2 regions of the Actinoallomurus sp. NPDC052308 genome follow, and region 1 is predicted to be linked to the other one. Evidence: riboswitches for the same ligand, from Rfam matches in the RefSeq annotation. Region 1 holds a riboswitch; the other holds the start of a gene.
The links. A riboswitch is a leader RNA that binds a small molecule or an ion and turns the genes downstream of it on or off. The one in region 1 is predicted to bind ZMP and ZTP.
Positions count from the first base shown of each region.

Region 2: another riboswitch for ZMP and ZTP. It lies ahead of glyA (serine hydroxymethyltransferase); the one in region 1 lies ahead of AB0L00_RS40475 (bifunctional 5,10-methylenetetrahydrofolate dehydrogenase/5,10-methenyltetrahydrofolate cyclohydrolase).

Region 1 is NZ_JBFAUM010000034.1:14,682-23,852, reverse strand. Features, by position in the region: gene AB0L00_RS40485 (aldehyde dehydrogenase family protein) at 1-639, opposite strand, end outside; gene deoC (deoxyribose-phosphate aldolase) at 644-1,555, opposite strand; gene AB0L00_RS40475 (bifunctional 5,10-methylenetetrahydrofolate dehydrogenase/5,10-methenyltetrahydrofolate cyclohydrolase) at 1,925-2,794, opposite strand; ZMP/ZTP riboswitch at 2,819-2,900, opposite strand; gene AB0L00_RS40470 (GNAT family N-acetyltransferase) at 3,039-3,512, shown strand; gene AB0L00_RS40465 (NUDIX domain-containing protein) at 3,715-4,113, opposite strand; gene AB0L00_RS40460 (solute carrier family 23 protein) at 4,269-5,669, opposite strand; gene AB0L00_RS40455 (PucR family transcriptional regulator ligand-binding domain-containing protein) at 5,770-7,518, opposite strand; gene AB0L00_RS40450 (DUF2877 domain-containing protein) at 7,743-8,681, shown strand; gene AB0L00_RS40445 (aldose 1-epimerase family protein) at 8,723-9,171, shown strand, end outside.
Region 2 is NZ_JBFAUM010000004.1:480,402-489,572, forward strand. Features, by position in the region: gene AB0L00_RS16845 (M20/M25/M40 family metallo-hydrolase) at 1-1,963, shown strand, start outside; gene glyA (serine hydroxymethyltransferase) at 2,135-3,400, opposite strand; ZMP/ZTP riboswitch at 3,420-3,502, opposite strand; gene AB0L00_RS16855 (RNA polymerase-binding protein RbpA) at 3,604-3,975, opposite strand; gene secG (preprotein translocase subunit SecG) at 4,050-4,292, opposite strand; gene tpiA (triose-phosphate isomerase) at 4,422-5,222, opposite strand; gene AB0L00_RS16870 (phosphoglycerate kinase) at 5,225-6,415, opposite strand; gene gap (type I glyceraldehyde-3-phosphate dehydrogenase) at 6,553-7,557, opposite strand; gene AB0L00_RS16880 (DUF6596 domain-containing protein) at 7,917-9,171, opposite strand, start outside.

The sequences.
Region 1 (9,171 bases):
CGCCCCGGTGAGGATGTTCACGACGCCGGGCGGCAGGTCCGCCTGCGCGCAGATCTCGGCGAACGCCAGCGCCGTCAGCGGAGTCGTCTCGGCCGGCTTCAGGACGACGGTGTTGCCGCAGGCCAGCGCCGGCGCGACCTTCCACGCCAGCATCAGCAGCGGGAAGTTCCAGGGGATGACCTGACCGGCGACGCCCAGCGGCCTCGGCTCGGGGCCGAACCCGGCGTGCGAGAGTTTGTCGGCCCAGCCGGCGTAGTAGAAGAAGTGCGCGGCGACCAGGGGCAGGTCGACGTCCCGCGACTCGCGGATCGGCTTGCCGTTGTCGATGGACTCCAGGACGGCCAGCTCGCGCGACCGTTCCTGGATCAGCCGCGCGATCCGGAAGAGGTACTTCGCCCGTTCGGCGCCCGGCATCGGGCCCCACACCGTGTCGTACGCGCGGCGGGCCGCCGCGACGGCGCGGTCGACGTCGTCGGCGCCGGCCTCGGCGACCTCGGCCAGGGTCTCCTCGGTGGCCGGGTCGATGGTCTTGAAGGTGTTCTTCGCCTCGACGAACTCACCGGCGACGAACAGGCCGTACGACGGCTTGATGTCGACGATGTCCCGTGACTCCGGCGCGGGGGCGTACTCGAAACTCATCCGCTCAGTCCATCGTGAAGTAGTCGGGACCGCCGTACACGCCGGTCGTGAGCTTGCGGCGCTGCATCAGCAGGTCGTTGAGCAGGCTGGACGCGCCGAGCCGGAACCAGTCGGGCGTCAGCCAGTCCGGCCCGGCCGTCTCGTTCACGAGCACGAGGTACTTGATCGCGTCCTTGGTCGTGCGGATGCCGCCGGCCGGTTTGACGCCCACCTGGCGGCCCGTCGCCGCCCGGAAGTCGCGCACGGCCTCCAGCATCACCAGGGTGACCGGCAGTGTGGCGGCCGGGCTCACCTTGCCGGTGCTGGTCTTGATGAAGTCGGCGCCGGCCAGCATCGCCAGCCACGACGCCCGCCGTACGTTGTCGTAGGTGACCAGTTCGCCGGTCTCCAGGATGACCTTCAGGTGCACGTCGCCGCACTCGGCCTTGACGGCGACGATCTCGTCGTACACCTTCCCGAGGTCGCCCGCGAGGAACGCGCCGCGGTCGATCACCATGTCGATCTCGGTGGCGCCGTCGTCGATCGCCCGGCGGGTGTCGGCGAGCTTGGCGTCGAGCGGCGCCCGCCCCGACGGGAACGCCGTCGCGACGCTCGCGACCCCGATCCCCGTGCCGTCCAGCGCGCGCACCGCCTCGCCGACGAGGTCGGAGTAGACGCAGACCGCCGCGACCTTCGGCACGCTCGCGTCGGCCGGGTCCGGATGGGCCGCCTTGGCGCACAGCGCCCGCACCTTGCCGGAGGTGTCCGCGCCCTCGAGCGTCGTCAGGTCGACCATCGAGATCGCCAGGTCGATCGCGTACGCCTTCGCCGACTTCTTGATCGAACGGGTCGCCAGGCGCGCGGCCCGCTCCTCCGCTCCCACTTGGTCCACCGCCGGCAGACCGTGCAGGAAGCCGCGGAGCTCGGCCGGCGACATGGCCGTGTCCGCGAAGGTCGACAGGTCAGGCACGTCTCCCCCTGTGTTCGAGTGTCCGATCGAGGATAAGCGCCGCCGTGCGGAAGATGACCACCGGGAGTCGCGCGATCCCCCAAGATTCAACAACCTACGCATAACGGACGGCAACACCACGCCGAACGGCCCCCGAACACTGGGACGCGCCGGAAGCCGCAGACGTACACTCACCCGTCTTCTTCGCCGAAAGGGGAACATGTTGCTCCGTCGTGTGATGGCGGGAATCGCCCTCCTGGCGCTGGCAGGGTGCTTCGGGCACGCGGATCGGCCGGTGTTCCGGCCCGACCGACCGGCCACGGGCGCCGCTCACCGCGAACTGAGCCGCGCGCGGACTCACCGAGCGGAGTCCAGGCCCAGTTGACGGGCCGCCGCGTCCACGGTCTGTTCGAGCAGGACGGCGATGGTCATGGGGCCGACGCCGCCGGGGACCGGCGTGATGAGGCTCGCGCGGGTGAGGGCGGTCTCGAGGTCCACGTCTCCGACGTTGCCGGGGTTGTAGCCGGCGTCGATCACGACGGCGCCGGGCTTGACGTCCTCGCCGCGGATGAACCGCGGCCGGCCGACGGCGGCGACCAGGATGTCGGCCTGCCGCACGATCGACGCCAGGTCGGCCGTGCGCGAGTGGCAGTACGTGACCGTGGCGTCGCCGGCCAGCAGCATCATCCCCACAGGCCTGCCGAGGATGGCGCTCCGGCCGACCACGACGGCGTGCCGACCCGCGAGCTCGACGTCGTACTCCTCGAGCAGCCGCATGATGCCGCCGGGAGTGCAGGACGCGAAGCCCGGCAACCCGAAGCTCATCGCGCCGAACGAGTGCAGCGTGAGCCCGTCGACGTCCTTTCCCGGGGCGATGGCCTCGAACGCGGCGCGCTCGTCGATGTGCGGCCCGACCGGATGCTGGAGCAGGATGCCGTGCACTCCGGGATCCTGCGACAGGGCGGTGACGGCGTCGACCAGTTCCGCCGTCGTGGTGGTGGCCGGCAGTCCCACGTGCCGCGAGGCGATGCCGGCCTTCTCGCAGCGGGCGCGCTTCATGCGCACGTAGGTCACGGACGCGGGGTCGTCGCCGACCAGCACGGTCGCCAGGCACGGCGGCGTGCCGGTCTCCCGGGTGATCTGCGCGGCCCTGGCGGCGCTGCGCTCGACGATGCGGCGGGCCGGGCCCGCGCCGTCCATGAGACGGGCGGTGTGCGTCTGGGTCACGGGCTGCTCCTGAACGGTCTGCGTGAGGGCGGCCCAGGCGCACGGCACGATCGAGTGGGCCGCTCCCCGGTGGTGCTCCACCTCAGCGCCAGTCACGGCCCGAGATCCACCGTACCGCCCTTCCCCGATCACCGGTGTCCACTGCCGACAGGCGACAATGCGCGCCGGTGACCGTGCGTCCCGAAGCCGTTCCGGCCGCCGATATCCAGTTCGTTTCTTCGGAGGGGCTGAGTACGGTGTGCTGGTGATCACTGAAGCGACCTGGGCGATCGGGCCGGAACCGGTCGAGACGGCGGGGCTGCTGCGGACCTATTTCACCGACGTCGCCTCGCGCTACTACGGCAGGCCGGCCACCGAGGCCGAGGTCGACGCCGCGATGGCCGAGGATCCCAGCGACGACCTCGCCTGCTTCCTGGTGGGACGGTACGCCGGGGTGCCGGCCGGGTGCGTCGGCCTGCGGCTGATCTCTCCCGGCGTCGCGGAACTGACCCGGCTGTACGTCATCCCGGCGGCGCGGCGCACCGGCGGCGGCCGCGCGCTGCTGGCGGCGGCCGAGGAGGCGGCGCTCCGGCTCGGCGCGCGCACGATGCGCCTCGACACCCGCCGCGACCTGGTCGAGGCCCGCGCCCTGTACGCCGCCCAGGGATACCAGGAGATCGAGCCGTACAACAACGGCCCGTACGCCGACCACTGGTTCGAGAAGCACCTCGGCCACTGAGATACCCCAGACCCTGATGCCTGGCGATCGCTGCCCCTACAGCGCAGTGAACGCCAGTGGGCGAATGCACCACCGTCGCGAAAGGGGAGACGGACGACGTGCCTCATGGTTGGACGGCCGATCCGGTCCTCGGGGGCGTCGTGCTGGCGGGCGCGTCCGTGCAGCGGCTCGCGCGGATCGGGTTCGCGCCCGTCGCAGGCGCTCAGCGGAGGTGACCGGACGCCCGCAGGTCGTCGAAGATGAGCTGATCGACCGGGGACACGCGGTCACGGTCGGCGTAGGAGAGCCAGACGACCTCCTCGATCTCGCTACTGGGCTCGAGGGTGCCGTGGTAGTCGCCGGTATAGCAGGTCATCCGCACCGTCACGCCGTCCCGATGGCCGTGCGCCTGCGCCTCGTACGTGCCCAGGGGCGCCACCGTCTCGGGGACGATCGAGACGGTGAGCTCTTCTCGGACCTCGCGGGCCAGGGTCTGCATGTCGCTCTCCCCCGCCTCCCGCTTGCCGCCGGGAAAGTAGTAGGCGTCCTTGCCGCGCGAACGCGTGCTGAGGACCCTGCCATCCTCGACCCTGACCCACGCCACCTTGTCGATGACCGGCATCTCGCCTGCTCCGATCCCCGGACGACCCTGACCCGCCCGACCCTACCGAGCGGGCACGCGCCGCCCGGGGACGGGCGTCGCGGGCCGCCGCGGAGCACCGGGCGCAGTCGGGCGGCTCGGGTCGCGTGGGCATTTCGTGACCGTCGACCCGGCCCCTACCCCTCGTCGGTCTCGGTGCGGCGCTCCGGGGCGCCGGGGACGACGTCGCGCTCGCCGGGCGCGATGACGCCCGCGCCGGTGTCGCGTGGGGTGCGCTGGACGGCGTTGAGGACGTGGTAGCCGAACAGGACGGCGACGGTGCCGAGCGCGATGCCCTGCAGCGGGAAGTCACTGGTGATCTTCAGGGTCACGTTGCCGATGGCCAGGATGAGGCCGGCGGCGACGGGGACGAGGTTGACCGGGTCGCCGAAGTCGACGCGGTTCTCGATCCAGATCTTCGCCCCGAGCAGGCCGATCATGCCGTACAGCACGACCGTGATGCCGCCGAGGACGCCGCCGGGGGTGGCGGCCACCAGCGCGCCGAACTTCGGGCACAGGCCGACCAGGACCGCGACGATCGCGGCGACGTAGTAGGCGGCGGTCGAGTAGATCCGCGTGGCGGCCATGACGCCGATGTTCTCGGCGTACGTCGTGGTCGGTGCGCCGCCGACGGCGGTCGCCAGCACGGTGGTGGCGCCGTCCGCGGCGATGGCGCGGCCGAGGTACGGGTCGAGGTCGGCCCCGGTCATCGCGGCGACGGCCTTGACGTGGCCGGTGTTCTCCGCGATCAAGGCGATCACCGGGGGCAACGCGACGAGGATGGCCGAGGTCTTGAAATCGGGGGCGTGGAAGTGCGGGAGGCCGAACCAGTCCGCCGTCTTGACGCCGCTCAGGTCGACGCGGAAGTGGGTGGTGACCTTGCCGCTGCCGTCGGGGGCGGTGATCCGGCCCGCGGTCCGGTCGAGGACCCATGACAGGAGGAAGCCGAAGACCAGGCCGATGAGGACCGCGATCCGCGACCAGAAGCCGCGCAGCACGACGGCGCACAGGACGACGACGGCCAGGGTGGCGAGCGCGACCCACTGGTCCTGTGGCCAGTAGACGTCGGCGACCACCGGGGCGAGGTTGAAGCCGATCAGCATGACGACCGCGCCGGTGACCACGGGCGGGAAGATCCGGTGGATGACCTGGGCGCCGAGGACGTGGATGACCAGGCCGACGACGGCGAGCGCCGCACCGGCGACGAGGATCGCGCCGGTCACCTGGGCGGTGCTCCCGCCGGCCGCGCGGATGGCCGCGACGGCGCCGACGAAGGAGGCGCTGCTGCCGAGGTAGCTCGGCACCTTCCCGGCGGAGACCAGCAGGAACAGGATGGTCGCGATCCCGGACATCATGATCGCGAGGTTCGGGTCCAGCCCCATTACGACGGGGAACACGAACGTCGCGCCGAACATGGCGACGACGTGCTGGGCGCCGATTCCGACGGTGCGGCCCCAGGACAGGCGCTCGTCCGGTCCGACGACCTCGCCCAGCGCGGGTGTGCGCCCGTCACCGTGCAGTTTCCAGCCGATCGCCATGGGGTCCTCCCGGGGGGTGTCGCCGCGCGGGCATGGCGTAGCGGCCCGCCCGCGCTCGTGGAGCCGGTGCCTGCCCGGCCCGCGCGCGGGCGGTCGGGCCTCAGATTCCCCGCATGCGCAGGACGTGCAGCGCGAGCGTGAGGTTGAGGCGGAGATGGGCGTCGTCGGTGAACGGGCCCAGCAGGCGCTCCAGTTTACCGATGCGGTAACGGAGCGTGTTGTAGTGGAAGTGCAGCCGGCGGGCGGTCTCCGCGACGTTGAGGTTGGTCTCCAGCAGCACCTGCAGGGTGCGCCGCAGGTCGACGGCCTCGGGGTCCTGGTCACCGGCGAGCTCGCCGAGGGTCTCCTGGACGAAGGCGTGCAGCTCGGCGGTGTCCTCGACCAGGCTGAGCAGCCGGAAGACGCCGAGCTCGTCGAAGTGCACGACCGCTCCGTCGCCGTTCATCTGCCGCCCGACGCGTACCGCCCTGATCGCCTGGTCGTACGCGGACGGCAGGTCGCCGGGCTGCTGTGCCACCCGGCTCACCCCGGTGGAGAACGTCCGGTCCTGGTCGGCGAACACGGCGGCGGCGTCCTTGGCCAGCGCCGGCACGTCGCAGGCGTCGGCGGCGACGACCGCGACGACCTCGCCAGAAAATCCGGCCACCGCGGCGTTGCGGTCCCGGCGCCGGACCGCCGAGGTCCACGCGGCCACGAGCCGGTCCTGGAGGACGCGCTCCTCGGGACCGCGCGCCGGTCCACGGTCGAGGGCGGCGACGACCACGGTGGCGGGCCGGCCCAGGTCCCAGCCGAAGCTCGCACTGTGCGCGATGACGTGCTCGTCGGTGCCGGACCGGCCGGTGAGGACGTCGCGCAGGAAGTCGGCGCGGTACTTGCTCTCCACGGCCGACACGGCCTGCTGCTTGGTGATGACGAGGGCGACGACGGTGGCCACGCGCTCGAGGATCCCGACGTCGGCCGCCGCCACGCCGGCCACCGCCATCCGCCCGTAGGTGAACCCGCCCGCGACGACGGGCACCACGATCAGCCCGTCCGGACCGGTCCCCGGGGCGTCGTCGCGCGTGGCCGGCCCGGCGGGATCGGGCGCGGGCTCCCCCGGCGCGGCGTCGGTGGGCCACACCGGAGCGACGTCGGCCGGCGGCACGTCCGGGAGGACCTCCGGCGTGGGCGCCTCGCCCTCCACGGCCGGTGGGACATCCGTCAGCGCGCTCTGCAGCCGGGCCAGGAGCGCCTCGTCACCGGAGGCCGCGAGCCGGCGGCCGTCGCCGTCCAGGACGGCGACGGCGGCGTCCAGGAGGGTGGCGACCTCGTCGGTCACCTCCTGCAGGCCGCCGCCGCACAGCACGATCTGGATGAGGGCGCGGTGGACCTCCTCCCCGCGCGCCAGGACCGCGGCCTGCCGGTTGAGGACGCCGGTCAGGACCTGGTTGAGGATGTCGTCGAACCCGGCGTCCTCGGGCAGCCGGATCAGCGGGAAGTCGAGCCGGTCGGCCTGCTGGAGCATCTCGTCCGGCAGGCGGTCGAGATAGCGGCCCGGTTTGACGGCGAGGGCCGTCAGGCCGCAGGCGTCCAGGTCGGCGACCAGCCGGCCGAGGGTCTCGGGACTGTGGCGCAGCGGATAGCCGGTGGTCAGCAGCAGCTCGTGCGGCTTGACGTAGGCGAGGACGTCGGGGACCTCCATGACGCCCAGGCGCTGCACGACACGGTCGAGGCCGCCCGCCCCGGCGACGAGCCGGGCGCCCGCCAGAGTCGACAGGTCCAGAACCTCTTCAACGGACAGTCCGTACGCCGGCGTGCCGGAGCCGGCGGGACGCAGAGCCGGAGGACGAGATCCGCAAGAAGACGACATGGCCGCCCAATCTGCCGAAGTGACCCCCGAGTAACGATCACACGATGACGAGAAACACGAACGCTGGCAAGCATCCTTGGCAGGATTATCCATACGGCCATGGCTCGGAGCGGTTTACGTTCACGACCATGACACCCCGGCCGGGGCCCCGCGACCGAACCTGACGGTCCGCGCCGTGCGGGCCGGCGGGGGCGATCCGACCCATCGCGCCGCGGGAGGTCCGGGTGAGGCCGTCCACCACCGCGGGGCGGCGACGCGGCCCGCGCACCGCCCCGGCCCTGAGCCTGCCCGGTGCCGCCAGCCTCGGCGTCCGTGCCGTGCTCGGCGGTCCCCGGCGCGCCGCCCGCGCGGTCGCGGTGTTCCCCGCCACGACGTACCTGAGGGTGGACGGGCCCGCCGAGCCGATCGTCGTCGCGCTCGTCACCACGGACGCCGTCCGGCCGCCGAACGCCGTGGTCCTGGCCGCGCCGGCACGGCAGGAGCCGTTCCGCGGCGTCCGCGAGGGAGACGTGGCGTTCGTCGGTGACGGCGGTGTGGAGGTCGCCGCCCGGCTCCGCGTGCGGATCCGCCGCTGGTGGGATCCCACCCCGGTGCTCGGCCCGCTGTCGCTCGTCCGGCTGGCGCACGGGGCCCGCGCGCTCGGCGAGCTCGCCGGGCCCTGGGGGCTGAGCGGGCATCCGGTGCCGGACGTTCTCGCCGACAGTTGCGCGGCGGGCGACCTCGCCCACGCCGTCGACGCTGCGGAACGGATCGTCGGTCTGGGACCCGGGTTGACGCCGAGCGGCGACGACGCGCTGGCCGGCCTCCTGCTCGCGCTGCGCCTGCTGGGCGGGGCGGTCCCCGGCGGGGGCCGGGCCGTCCGGCTGGCCGACTGGATCGGCGCCGCCGTCACCGCGTACGCGTGCGAGCGCACGACCGCCCTGGCGGCGACTCTGCTGCAGTGCGCCGCGCGGGGGCAGGCGAGCGTGGAGACCGCCGCCGTGCTGCGGGGCATCGCCGGCCAGGAACCCGTCGCGCCCGCCGCGCGCCGCCTCATCGACATCGGTCACACCTCGGGCAGCGACGTCGCCTGGGGCCTGCTGACCGGCTGCCGCGCCGCCCTCGCGCTCAGCGGCCGTGACCGCGGCGGCCGATCCGGCACCCCGCGCCCCGGTCAGCCGTGACCGGGGAACGGCGCCGTCCTCCCACCGGCCACAATCGACCCATGACACTTTCCGGGATCCAGTACGAGATCGCCGCCGGCCCGTACGCCGCCGTCGTCACCGAGCAGGGCGGTTCGCTGCGCGCGCTGTCGAGGGACGGCCGGCCGCTGGTCCTCACGCACGACGCCGACGAGCAGCCGCCCGCGGCCTCGGGACAGTTGCTGGCGCCGTGGCCGAACCGGATCGACCGGGGACGCTATGAGTTCGGCGGCGAGGCGTACCAGTTGCCGATCAACGAGCGCGCGCTCGACAACGCCATCCACGGCCTCGTGCGCGAGGGCGCGTGGGCGGTCGCCGAGCACGAGCCGCACCGGGTGCTCCTCACGTACCGGCTCCTCGGTCACGGCGGCTATCCGTTCCGGCTGAACCTGACCGTGGACTACTCCCTCGACGCCGAGCAGGGCCTGACCGTACGCCTGTCGGCGCACAACGCCGGCACGCGGCCCGCCCC
Region 2 (9,171 bases), on a different contig from region 1:
GCACACGTCGGGACCGCCGCACTTCGTCGAGATCGCGCACCAGATGCCGGGTGAGCACCCGCCCGAGGTCGTCAAGACGGCCACCGAGGCCGTGTTCGCCGCCCTCGACGCCATCGGCTACATGTGGGGCCCCACCAACACCGAGGTCATGATCGACGGCGACCGGGCCACCGTGGTCGAGATCAACCCTCGCTGGGGCGGGGCCCGGTACTGGGAGATGCTCGAGCTGGTCGTCGGCGTCGACATGGCCGAGGCCACCGCCCTGGCCTACGCGTACGACCGGCTGCCGGTCCCCTTCGACGTGCCGGCCGCGACGTGCGCCGTACGGCTCCTGACCCCGCCTCCCGGCCGGATCGTCGCGATCACCGGGCTGGACGAGGCCACCGCCGTCGACGGCGTCGTCCGCATCGGCGAGCTGAACCGTGTCGGCGACGTGATGCCCTCCCTCACCGACTTCCGGGGACGGGCCGGGTACGTCCTGGCGACCGGCCCCGACCGGCGGGCCGCGGCCGACATCGCCGAGCACGCCGCCTCCCTGATCCACATGCGGACGATCCCGGCCGCATCGAACGCGAAGGATGACGCCTCCATGCGCGACGACGTTCGGCAGACCCTGAGCAAGCTCCTGCCCGGCGTACGGTCCGACCTCGACGCCCTGATCCGGATCCCCTCCGTCAGCGCCGATCCCGCCCACGCGGCGGACGTACGGCGTTCGGCGGAGCTGACCGCGCGGCTGCTGGAGGAGGCGGGCGCGGCCGACGTGGAGATCCTCGACGACATCGAGGGCGGCCGCCCGGCGGTCGTCGCGCACTTCCCGGCGCCGCCGGACATGCCGACCGTGCTGCTCTACGCGCACCACGACGTCCAGCCGACCGGTGACCCCGGCGGCTGGACGAGCCCGCCGTTCGAGCCGGAGGAACGGGACGGGCGCCTGTTCGCCCGTGGCTCGGCCGACGACAAGGCGGGCATCGCCGCCCACCTGGCCCTGCTCCGGTTCTTCGACGGCCGGCCGCCGGTCGGCGTCACGGTCTTCGTCGAGGGTGAGGAGGAGATCGGCTCGCCGACGCTGGGCGCGTTCCTGGAACGGCACCGCGACAAGCTCACCGCGGACGTCTGCGTCCTCGCCGACTCCACGAACATCGACGTCGGCACGCCGTCCCTCACGACGACCCTCCGTGGGATGACCGACGTCATCGTCGAGGTACGGGCCCTGGAGCACAGCGTGCACTCCGGCATCTACGGCGGGGCCACCCCGGACGCCCTGACCGCGCTGTGCCGCCTGCTGGCCACCCTCCACGACGACGAGGGCCGGGTCGCCGTCGAGGGCCTCGTCTCGGCGCCCGCGCCCGCGGTGGACTACCCGGAGGAGCGGTTCCGCGCCGAGGCGGGCCTGCTCGACGGCGTCCGGCTGCTGGGCGACGGCACCGTCGCCGAACGCATCTGGACGAAGCCCGCGCTGACCGTGCTGGCCATCGACGCGACCCCGGTCGCCAAGGCGTCCAACACGCTCACCGCGAAGGCGCGCGCCAAGGTCAGCCTCCGCCTCGCGCCGGGCGAGGACGCTCCGGCCGCGCAGCGGAAGCTGATCGAGCACCTGCGCGACCGTGCTCCCTGGGGCGTCGAGGTCGAGGTCACCGCGGGCAAGGCCGGCCGGCCGTACGCCGTCGACACCACGGGCCCGGCGTTCGAGGCGGCCCGCAGCGCCTACGGCCTGGCGTACGGCGGCGACCTCGTCCACGTCGGGATCGGCGGGACGATCCCGTTCATCGCGGAGTTCGCCGACGCCTTCCCCGACGCCGCGATCCTCGTCACCAGCGCGGGCTCCGACCCCGACTGCCGGGCGCACGGCCTCGACGAGAGCCTGCACCTGGGCGACTTCGAGAACGCCTGCCTGGCCCAGGTGCTGCTGCTCATCGAGCTGGCCCGCCAGAACGACAAGAACCAGCCGGCCCGCGCGATCTGACGGGCCGGTCCATCGGCGAGGACGAGCCTGACGGCGGAGCCGCCAGGCTCGTCGGCTCACCGCGCGACGGGGCGGAGGCGGGGGCGGGCGCCCGGATCAGCGCTTCTCTCGGGACATGAGGGAAGGACCCGGCATGCCGTCGGCTGCCGGGTCCTTCTCATCGATCGTGGGTCAGGGCGTCGCGGCCCAGCCGGGCATGGGGAAGCCGCCGAGCAGCTCACGGATCTCCGCGGCGACCTTGTCGAGGACCGCCTCGTCGTCGGCGGACGCGACGGCCTGGTCGATCGACGCCGCGACGAACGGCATGTGCTCCTCGGTGAGGCCGCGGGTCGTGATCGCGGCGGTGCCGATCCGGATGCCCGACGGGTTCCACGGCTTGCGCGGGTCGAAGGGCACCGTGTTGAAGTTCAGCTCGATGCCCGCGCGGTCGAGCGCCTTGGCCGCCGGCTTGCCGCCGATCTCCTTGTTCGTGAGGTCGATCAGGATGAGGTGGTTGTCGGTCCCACCGGAGACCAGGTCGAACCCGCGCTCGGTCAGCGCGGCGGCCAGCGCCCGGGCGTTCGCGACGATCTGGTGGGAGTACGCCTTGAAATCCTCCTGGGCGGCCTCTTTCAGCGCCACCGCGATCGCTGCGGTCGTGTGGTTGTGCGGGCCGCCCTGCAGACCGGGGAAGACCGCCTTGTCGATCGCGGTGGCGTGCTCCTCGGTCGTCAGGATCATGGCGCCGCGCGGGCCGCGCAGGGTCTTGTGCGTCGTCGTGGTGATGACGTCCGCGTGCCCGACCGGCGACGGGTGCGCGCCGCCCGCGACGAGCCCGGCGATGTGCGCGATGTCCGCGACGAGGACGGCGCCGACCTCGCGGGCGATCTCGGCGAACGCCGGGAAGTCGATCGTCCGCGGGATCGCGGTGCCGCCGCAGAGGATGACCTTCGGGCGTTCCGCGCGAGCGAGGTCGCGGACCTCGTCCAGGTCGATCCGGCCGGTCTCGCGGCCCACGCCGTAGTGCACCGGCCGCAGCCATTTGCCGGTGATCGACACGGGCGACCCGTGGGTGAGGTGACCGCCGTGGGCGAGTTCCAGCGACAGGAACGTGTCCCCCGGGTTCAGGAAGGCCAGGTGGGCGGCCAGGTTGGCGGGCGAGCCGGAGTACGGCTGGACGTTGGCGTGGGCGGCGCCGAACAGCTCGCGGGCACGCGCCTTGGCCAGCTCCTCGATGGGGTCGACGACCTGCTGACCCTCGTAGTAGCGCTTGCCGGGATAGCCCTCGGAGTACTTGTTGGTGAGGACGGAGCCGGTCGCCTCCAGCACGGCGGGCGAGACGTAGTTCTCCGAGGCGATGAGGCGGATCTTGTCGTGCTGCCGTCGCGCCTCGGCCTCGATCAGCCCGGCCACGTCGGGATCGGTGGCGGCGAGGTGGGACAGGGGCGGCTGGTGCATGGGGCCTCCAGATACGGGCTCCCAGCACCCAGGCGCGCGGTGCCAGATCTGTTCGCTCCCCGGTGGTGAACTCCACCTCATGCGCCAGTCGCGGATCACATCCTAACGGACGGCTCCGCCGCTGATCGGGATTTCGCGCGGGACGCGATCGGCCCGGTGCCGCCGAGGCGGGACCGGGCCGATCGGTGCTGCGATACGCGGAGCTAGTTGCGAGCGCGCTGCATCGCCGCGTGGATGGCGGCGCGCTCGGCGCGCAGCTTGGCCAGCGCCTCCTCGAGGATGGCCTCGCCGTCGGCGTCGCTGCGCCGCTCCTTCACGTAGGCGAGATGCGTCTTGTAGGGCTCATTGCGCGGCGGCGCCGGCGGGTTCTCGGGGTCCTTACCGGCGGGGAACCCGCACCGGGGACAGTCCCACTGGTCGGGAACCGCGACGTCGGTCGCGAAACTCGGCCGGGACTCATGCCGGTTCGCGCAGTAGAAGCTCACCCAGACGCGCGGGGCCGCCTCACCACGCTCGGCCTCTCCCATCGGGCCAGCACCGACTCGGCTACCCCGAATAGCGTTGCCACTACCCACGGACTACTCCTCGCTTCCTTTGCCGCCGCTGCGCGAAGCGGCGGCCGTCAACACACTGCGGATCTTGCTCGTACTCAGCCGTGGTGGCCGTGCTTGAGCAGCAGACCCAGCGCGATGATCGACGCGAACCAGATCACGCCCGCGCCGATCGTGAACCGGTCGAGGTTCCGCTCGACCACGGACGACCCGCCGAGCGACGAGCTGATGCCGCCGCCGAACAAGTCCGACAGCCCACCGCCCTTCCCCTTGTGCAGGAGGACGAGCAGCACCATCAGCGCGCTCGTGATGATGAGCACGATGGAGATTGTGATGATCACAGCAGTTCAGCGCTTTCGTGATTCACCCCGCTGCTCGCGGGGAATGTTCGCGTATTCAGGTCATCCGCTACCGAGGGTACGACGTTCCACCGCGTGGTTCAGCAGAAACGCGCAGTCTGATGCGCAAGATCACACGGGTAGCTCGCGATACCTGCAGATCTTGACGAACTCCCCCGCGTCCAGGCTCGCTCCACCGACGAGCGCTCCGTCGATGTCCGGCTTCGCCATGATGCCGGCGATGTTGCCGCCCTTGACGGAGCCCCCGTAGAGGACGCGGACCTGATCGGCGAGGTCTCCACTGTACAGCTCGGCCAGCCGCGTGCGGATCGCGCCGCAGACCTCCTGCGCGTCTTCGGGGGTGGCGACCTCGCCGGTGCCGATCGCCCACACCGGCTCGTACGCGATCACGATGCGCTGTGCCTGGTCGGCCGGGACCTTCTGCAGACCGCCCTCGACCTGGGCGAGCGTGTGGGACAGGTGCTCGCCGGCCTTGCGGATCTCCAGGCCCTCGCCGACGCACAGGATCGGCGTCAGGTCCTCCTTGAGGGCCGCCTTCACCTTGGCGTTGACGAGCGTGTCGTCCTCGTGGTGGTACTGGCGGCGCTCGGAGTGCCCGGCCAGGACGTACGTGCAGCCGAGCTTGGCGAGCATCGCGGCGGAGATCTCGCCGGTGTAGGCGCCCTTCTCGTGCGGCGAGACGTCCTGCGCGCCGTACACGAGCTTGAGCTTGTCGGCGTCCACGAGCATCTGGATGCTGCGGATGAAGGTGAACGGCGGCAGCATCGCGACGTCCACCGCCTCGTAGTCGGCGTCCTTGAGGCCGAAGGCGACCTTCTGGACGTGCGCGATGCCCTCGAAGTGGGTGAGGTTCATCTTCCAGTTGCCGGCGATGAGTGGCTTCCGTTGCTGCGGGGCGGATTTCGATGCCACGATCAGTCCTCCAGGACGGACAGGCCGGGCAGCGTCTTGCCCTCGAGGTACTCGAGGCTCGCGCCGCCACCGGTCGAGATGTGGGAGAAGCCGTCCTCGTCGAGGCCGAGCTTGCGCACGGCCGCGGCCGAGTCGCCGCCGCCGACCACGGTGAACGCGTCCGAGGCGATCAGGGCCTCGGCCACCGCGCGGGTGCCGCCGGCGAAGGCGTCGAACTCGAACACGCCCATCGGGCCGTTCCAGAAGACGGTGGCCGCGTCGGCGAGCTTGCTCGCGAACAGCTCACGGGTGCGCGGGCCGATGTCCAGGCCCTCGCGGTCGGCCGGGATGGCGGTGGCCTCGACGGCCTCGTGCTCCGCGTCGGGGGCGAACTCGGTGGCCGCCAGCACGTCGACCGGCAGGACGAGGTCGACGTCGCGCTTGGCCGCCTCCTCGATGAACCCGCGGACCTGGTCGAGCTGGTCCTCCTGCAGCAGCGACTTGCCGACCTCGTGGCCCTGGGCCTTCAGGAAGGTGTACGCCATGCCGCCGCCGATGATCAGGCGGTCGACCTTGCCGAGGAGGTTGGCGATGACGCCGAGCTTGTCGGAGACCTTCGCGCCGCCCAGGACGACGACGTACGGCCGGGCGGGGTCGCCGGTGAGGCGGCGGAGCACGTCGACCTCGGCGGCGATGAGGCCGCCGGCCGCGTGCGGGAGCCGCTGCGGCACGTCGTAGACGCTGGCGTGCTTGCGGTGCACGGCGCCGAAGCCGTCGCCGACGTACAGCTCGGCGAGCGCGGCCAGGCGGTCGGCGAACTCGCCGCGCTCGGCGTCGTCCTTGCTGGTCTCACCGGCCGCGAAGCGGAGGTTCTCCAGGAGGGCGACCTCGCCGTCCTGGAGCGCGTCGACGGTGGCCCGCGCGGAGTCGCCGACCGTGTCGGTGGCGAAGCGGACCTCGCGGCCCAGCAGCTCGCCCAGCCGCTCGGCGACGGGCGCCAGCGAGAACTCCGGCTTCACCTGCCCCTTGGGGCGGCCGAGGTGGGCGCAGACGATGACGCGCGCGCCCCTGTCGGCGAGCTTGTTGATGGTCGGGACGCTGGCCCGGATCCGGCCGTCATCCCCGATCACGCCGTCCTGCAGCGGAACGTTGAGGTCCGAACGGACCAGCACCCGCTTACCGCGCACGTCGCCGAGATCGTCGATCGTGGACATGCTCATTGATCGCACTCCTGGTCGTGTCGGAACGAGCGCAGCAGGTCCGGGACCTGCTGCGCTCGTTCGTGGGTTCGCCGCCACCGGCTCACGGCGCGCTCGCGCCGATCACTCGGCGCGCGCCCGCCGCCCTCGGCTCAGAGACGGGAGCCCACCAGCTTGGTGATGTCGACGAGGCGGTTGGAGTAGCCCCACTCGTTGTCGTACCAGCCGACGACCTTGATCTGGTCGCCGATCACCTTGGTGAGCCCGGAGTCGAAGATGCAGGACGCCGGGTCGGTGACGATGTCGCTGGAGACGATCGGGTCCTCGGTGTAGGTGAGGATCCCGCGCAGCGGGCCCTCGGCCGCGTCGCGCAGCGCCGCGTTGACCTCCTCGACGCTGGTCTCGCGGCCCACCGTGACGGTGAGGTCGGTGGCCGAGCCGGTCGGCACCGGAACGCGCAGCGCGTAGCCGTCGAGCTTGCCCTTGAGCTGCGGCAGCACGAGGCCGATGGCCTTGGCGGCGCCGGTGCTGGTCGGGACGATGTTCAGGGCGGCGGCGCGGGCGCGGCGCAGGTCCTTGTGCGGGCCGTCCTGAAGGTTCTGGTCCTGGGTGTAGGCGTGGATCGTGGTCATCAGACCGCGCTCGATGCCGAACGTGTCGTGGATGACCTTGGCCATCGGGCCCAGGCAGTTGGTGGTGCAGGACGCGTTCGAGATGACCGTGTGGAGCGCCGGGTCGTAGGCGTCGTCGTTCACGCCCATCACGATCGTGACGTCCTCGTTCTTGGCCGGCGCGGAGATGATGACCTTCTTCGCGCCGTTCTCGACGTGGACCTTCGCCTTGTTGGCGTCGGTGAACAGGCCGGTCGACTCGATGACGATGTCGACGCCCAGGTCGCCCCAGGGCAGCTTGGCCGGGTCACGCTCGGCGAAGGCCTTGATGGACTTGCCGCCCACGGTGATCTCGTCCGCGCCGGCCTTCACCTCTTCGGACAGCCGGCCGAGGATGCTGTCGTACTTCAGCAGGTGGGCGAGCGTGGCGTTGTCGGTGAGGTCGTTGACCGCCACGATCTCGACATCGCCACCGGCGGCGTTCAGCGCTCGCCAGAAGTTACGGCCGATGCGGCCGAAGCCGTTAACGCCAACCCGGATGGTCACGGCACCGATCTCCTCATGCTTCGCGCCCCCGGAGGCACCCAGGGGCCTGTGAACCTGACGTGTGCTCTCGTGGTCGACCCTACCGAACCCGTCGTGACGTGACTGTAACCACCGGGCCGGAACGACCGGTCCGCCGCCCTGCCGGGAGCCAACATCCGAATGGCGGGCGGCGGACCATGCTCAGCGTAATTGGTCTAGACCTAATGGTCTAGACCAAATCGATACAGATCACCCTATACGTCCCCGAGTGATTCGCATCACTCCAGGCCGTCGCCGACGCGGGCGGCCACCACGGCGCCGAGGATCGCCCGTCACCGCGGTGCCTCGCCGGTACGACCACCGCGCCGACCCGGCGTGGGTCACCCGCCGGGGCCGGCGGACGCGAGCCGGCCCGCGCGGGCGTCGAGATAGCGCTTCTCCGGCACGCTCGTCGCGTACCGGGCGGCGGTCCGGTACGCGTTCAGGGCCTCCTGCCGGCGGCCCGCCGTCTCCAGCAGGTGGGCCCGTACGGCATGGAGCCGGTGGTGACGCGCCATGCGGTCGTCGGCCTCCAGGCCGGCGACCAGGTCGAGGCCGTGCCGCGGACCGTGCACCATGGCGACGGCGACCGCCCGGCCCAGGGTGGTCATCGGGTTCGGCGCGACGCGCTCCAAGAGCTCGTACAGCGCCAGGACCTGCGGCCAGTCGGTGTCCTCGACCCGCTCGGCCTCGTCATGGACCGCGGCGATGGCCGCCTGGATCTGGTACGGCCCGAGCTCGCGGGTGCGGGACAGCGTCGCGGTGATGAGGGCGACGCCTTCGGCGATGAGGCCCCGGTCCCAGCGGCCGCGGTCCTGCTCGGCCAGGGGGACGAGCGAGCCGTCGGGGCATGTACGGGCGTCGCGGCGGGCCTCGGTCAGGAGCATGAGGGCCAGCAGCCCGGCGACCTCGCCGTCGTCCGGCAGCAGACGGCGCAGCAGGCGGGTCAGGCGCAGGGCGTCGGCGGTCAGGTCGTGCCGCTGCAGATCGGGGCCGGCACTGACGGTGTAGCCCTCGTTGAACATCAGGTACAGGACGTGCAGCACCGCCCGGAGCCGTTCGGGGCGTTCGGCCGGCGGCGGGAGCTCGAACCTCGCGCCCGCCTTGCGGATCGTCTGCTTGGCCCGGCTGATGCGCTGGGCCATGGTCGGCTCGGGGACGAAGAAGGCGCGGGCGATCTCGGCGGTGCCGAGCCCGCCGACCGCCCGCAGCGTCAGCGCGACCTGCGTCGGCGGCGAGAGGGCGGGATGGCAGCACAGGAACAGCAGCGTCAGGCTGTCGTCGTGCCGGCCCGGAGGCCGCTGGTCGGCGGCGGCCGCGACCAGGAGGGCGGGCGGAGTGGCGAGGAGGTCGGCGTCCTCCCGCCGCCGGCGCGCCGCGTCGCTGCGGACCCGGTCGGTGAACCGCCTCGTGGCGACGGTGGCCAGCCAGCCGTACGGATTGTCCGGGACGCCCTCGGCGGGCCACTGGGCGGCGGCGGCGAGCAGCGCCTCCTGAACGGAGTCCTCGCAGCCGTCGAAGCGGCCGTAGCGGCGCATGAGGGCCCCGAGGACCTGCGGCGCCAGGCGGCGCAGCAGGTCCTCGAGCGGCTCGTCG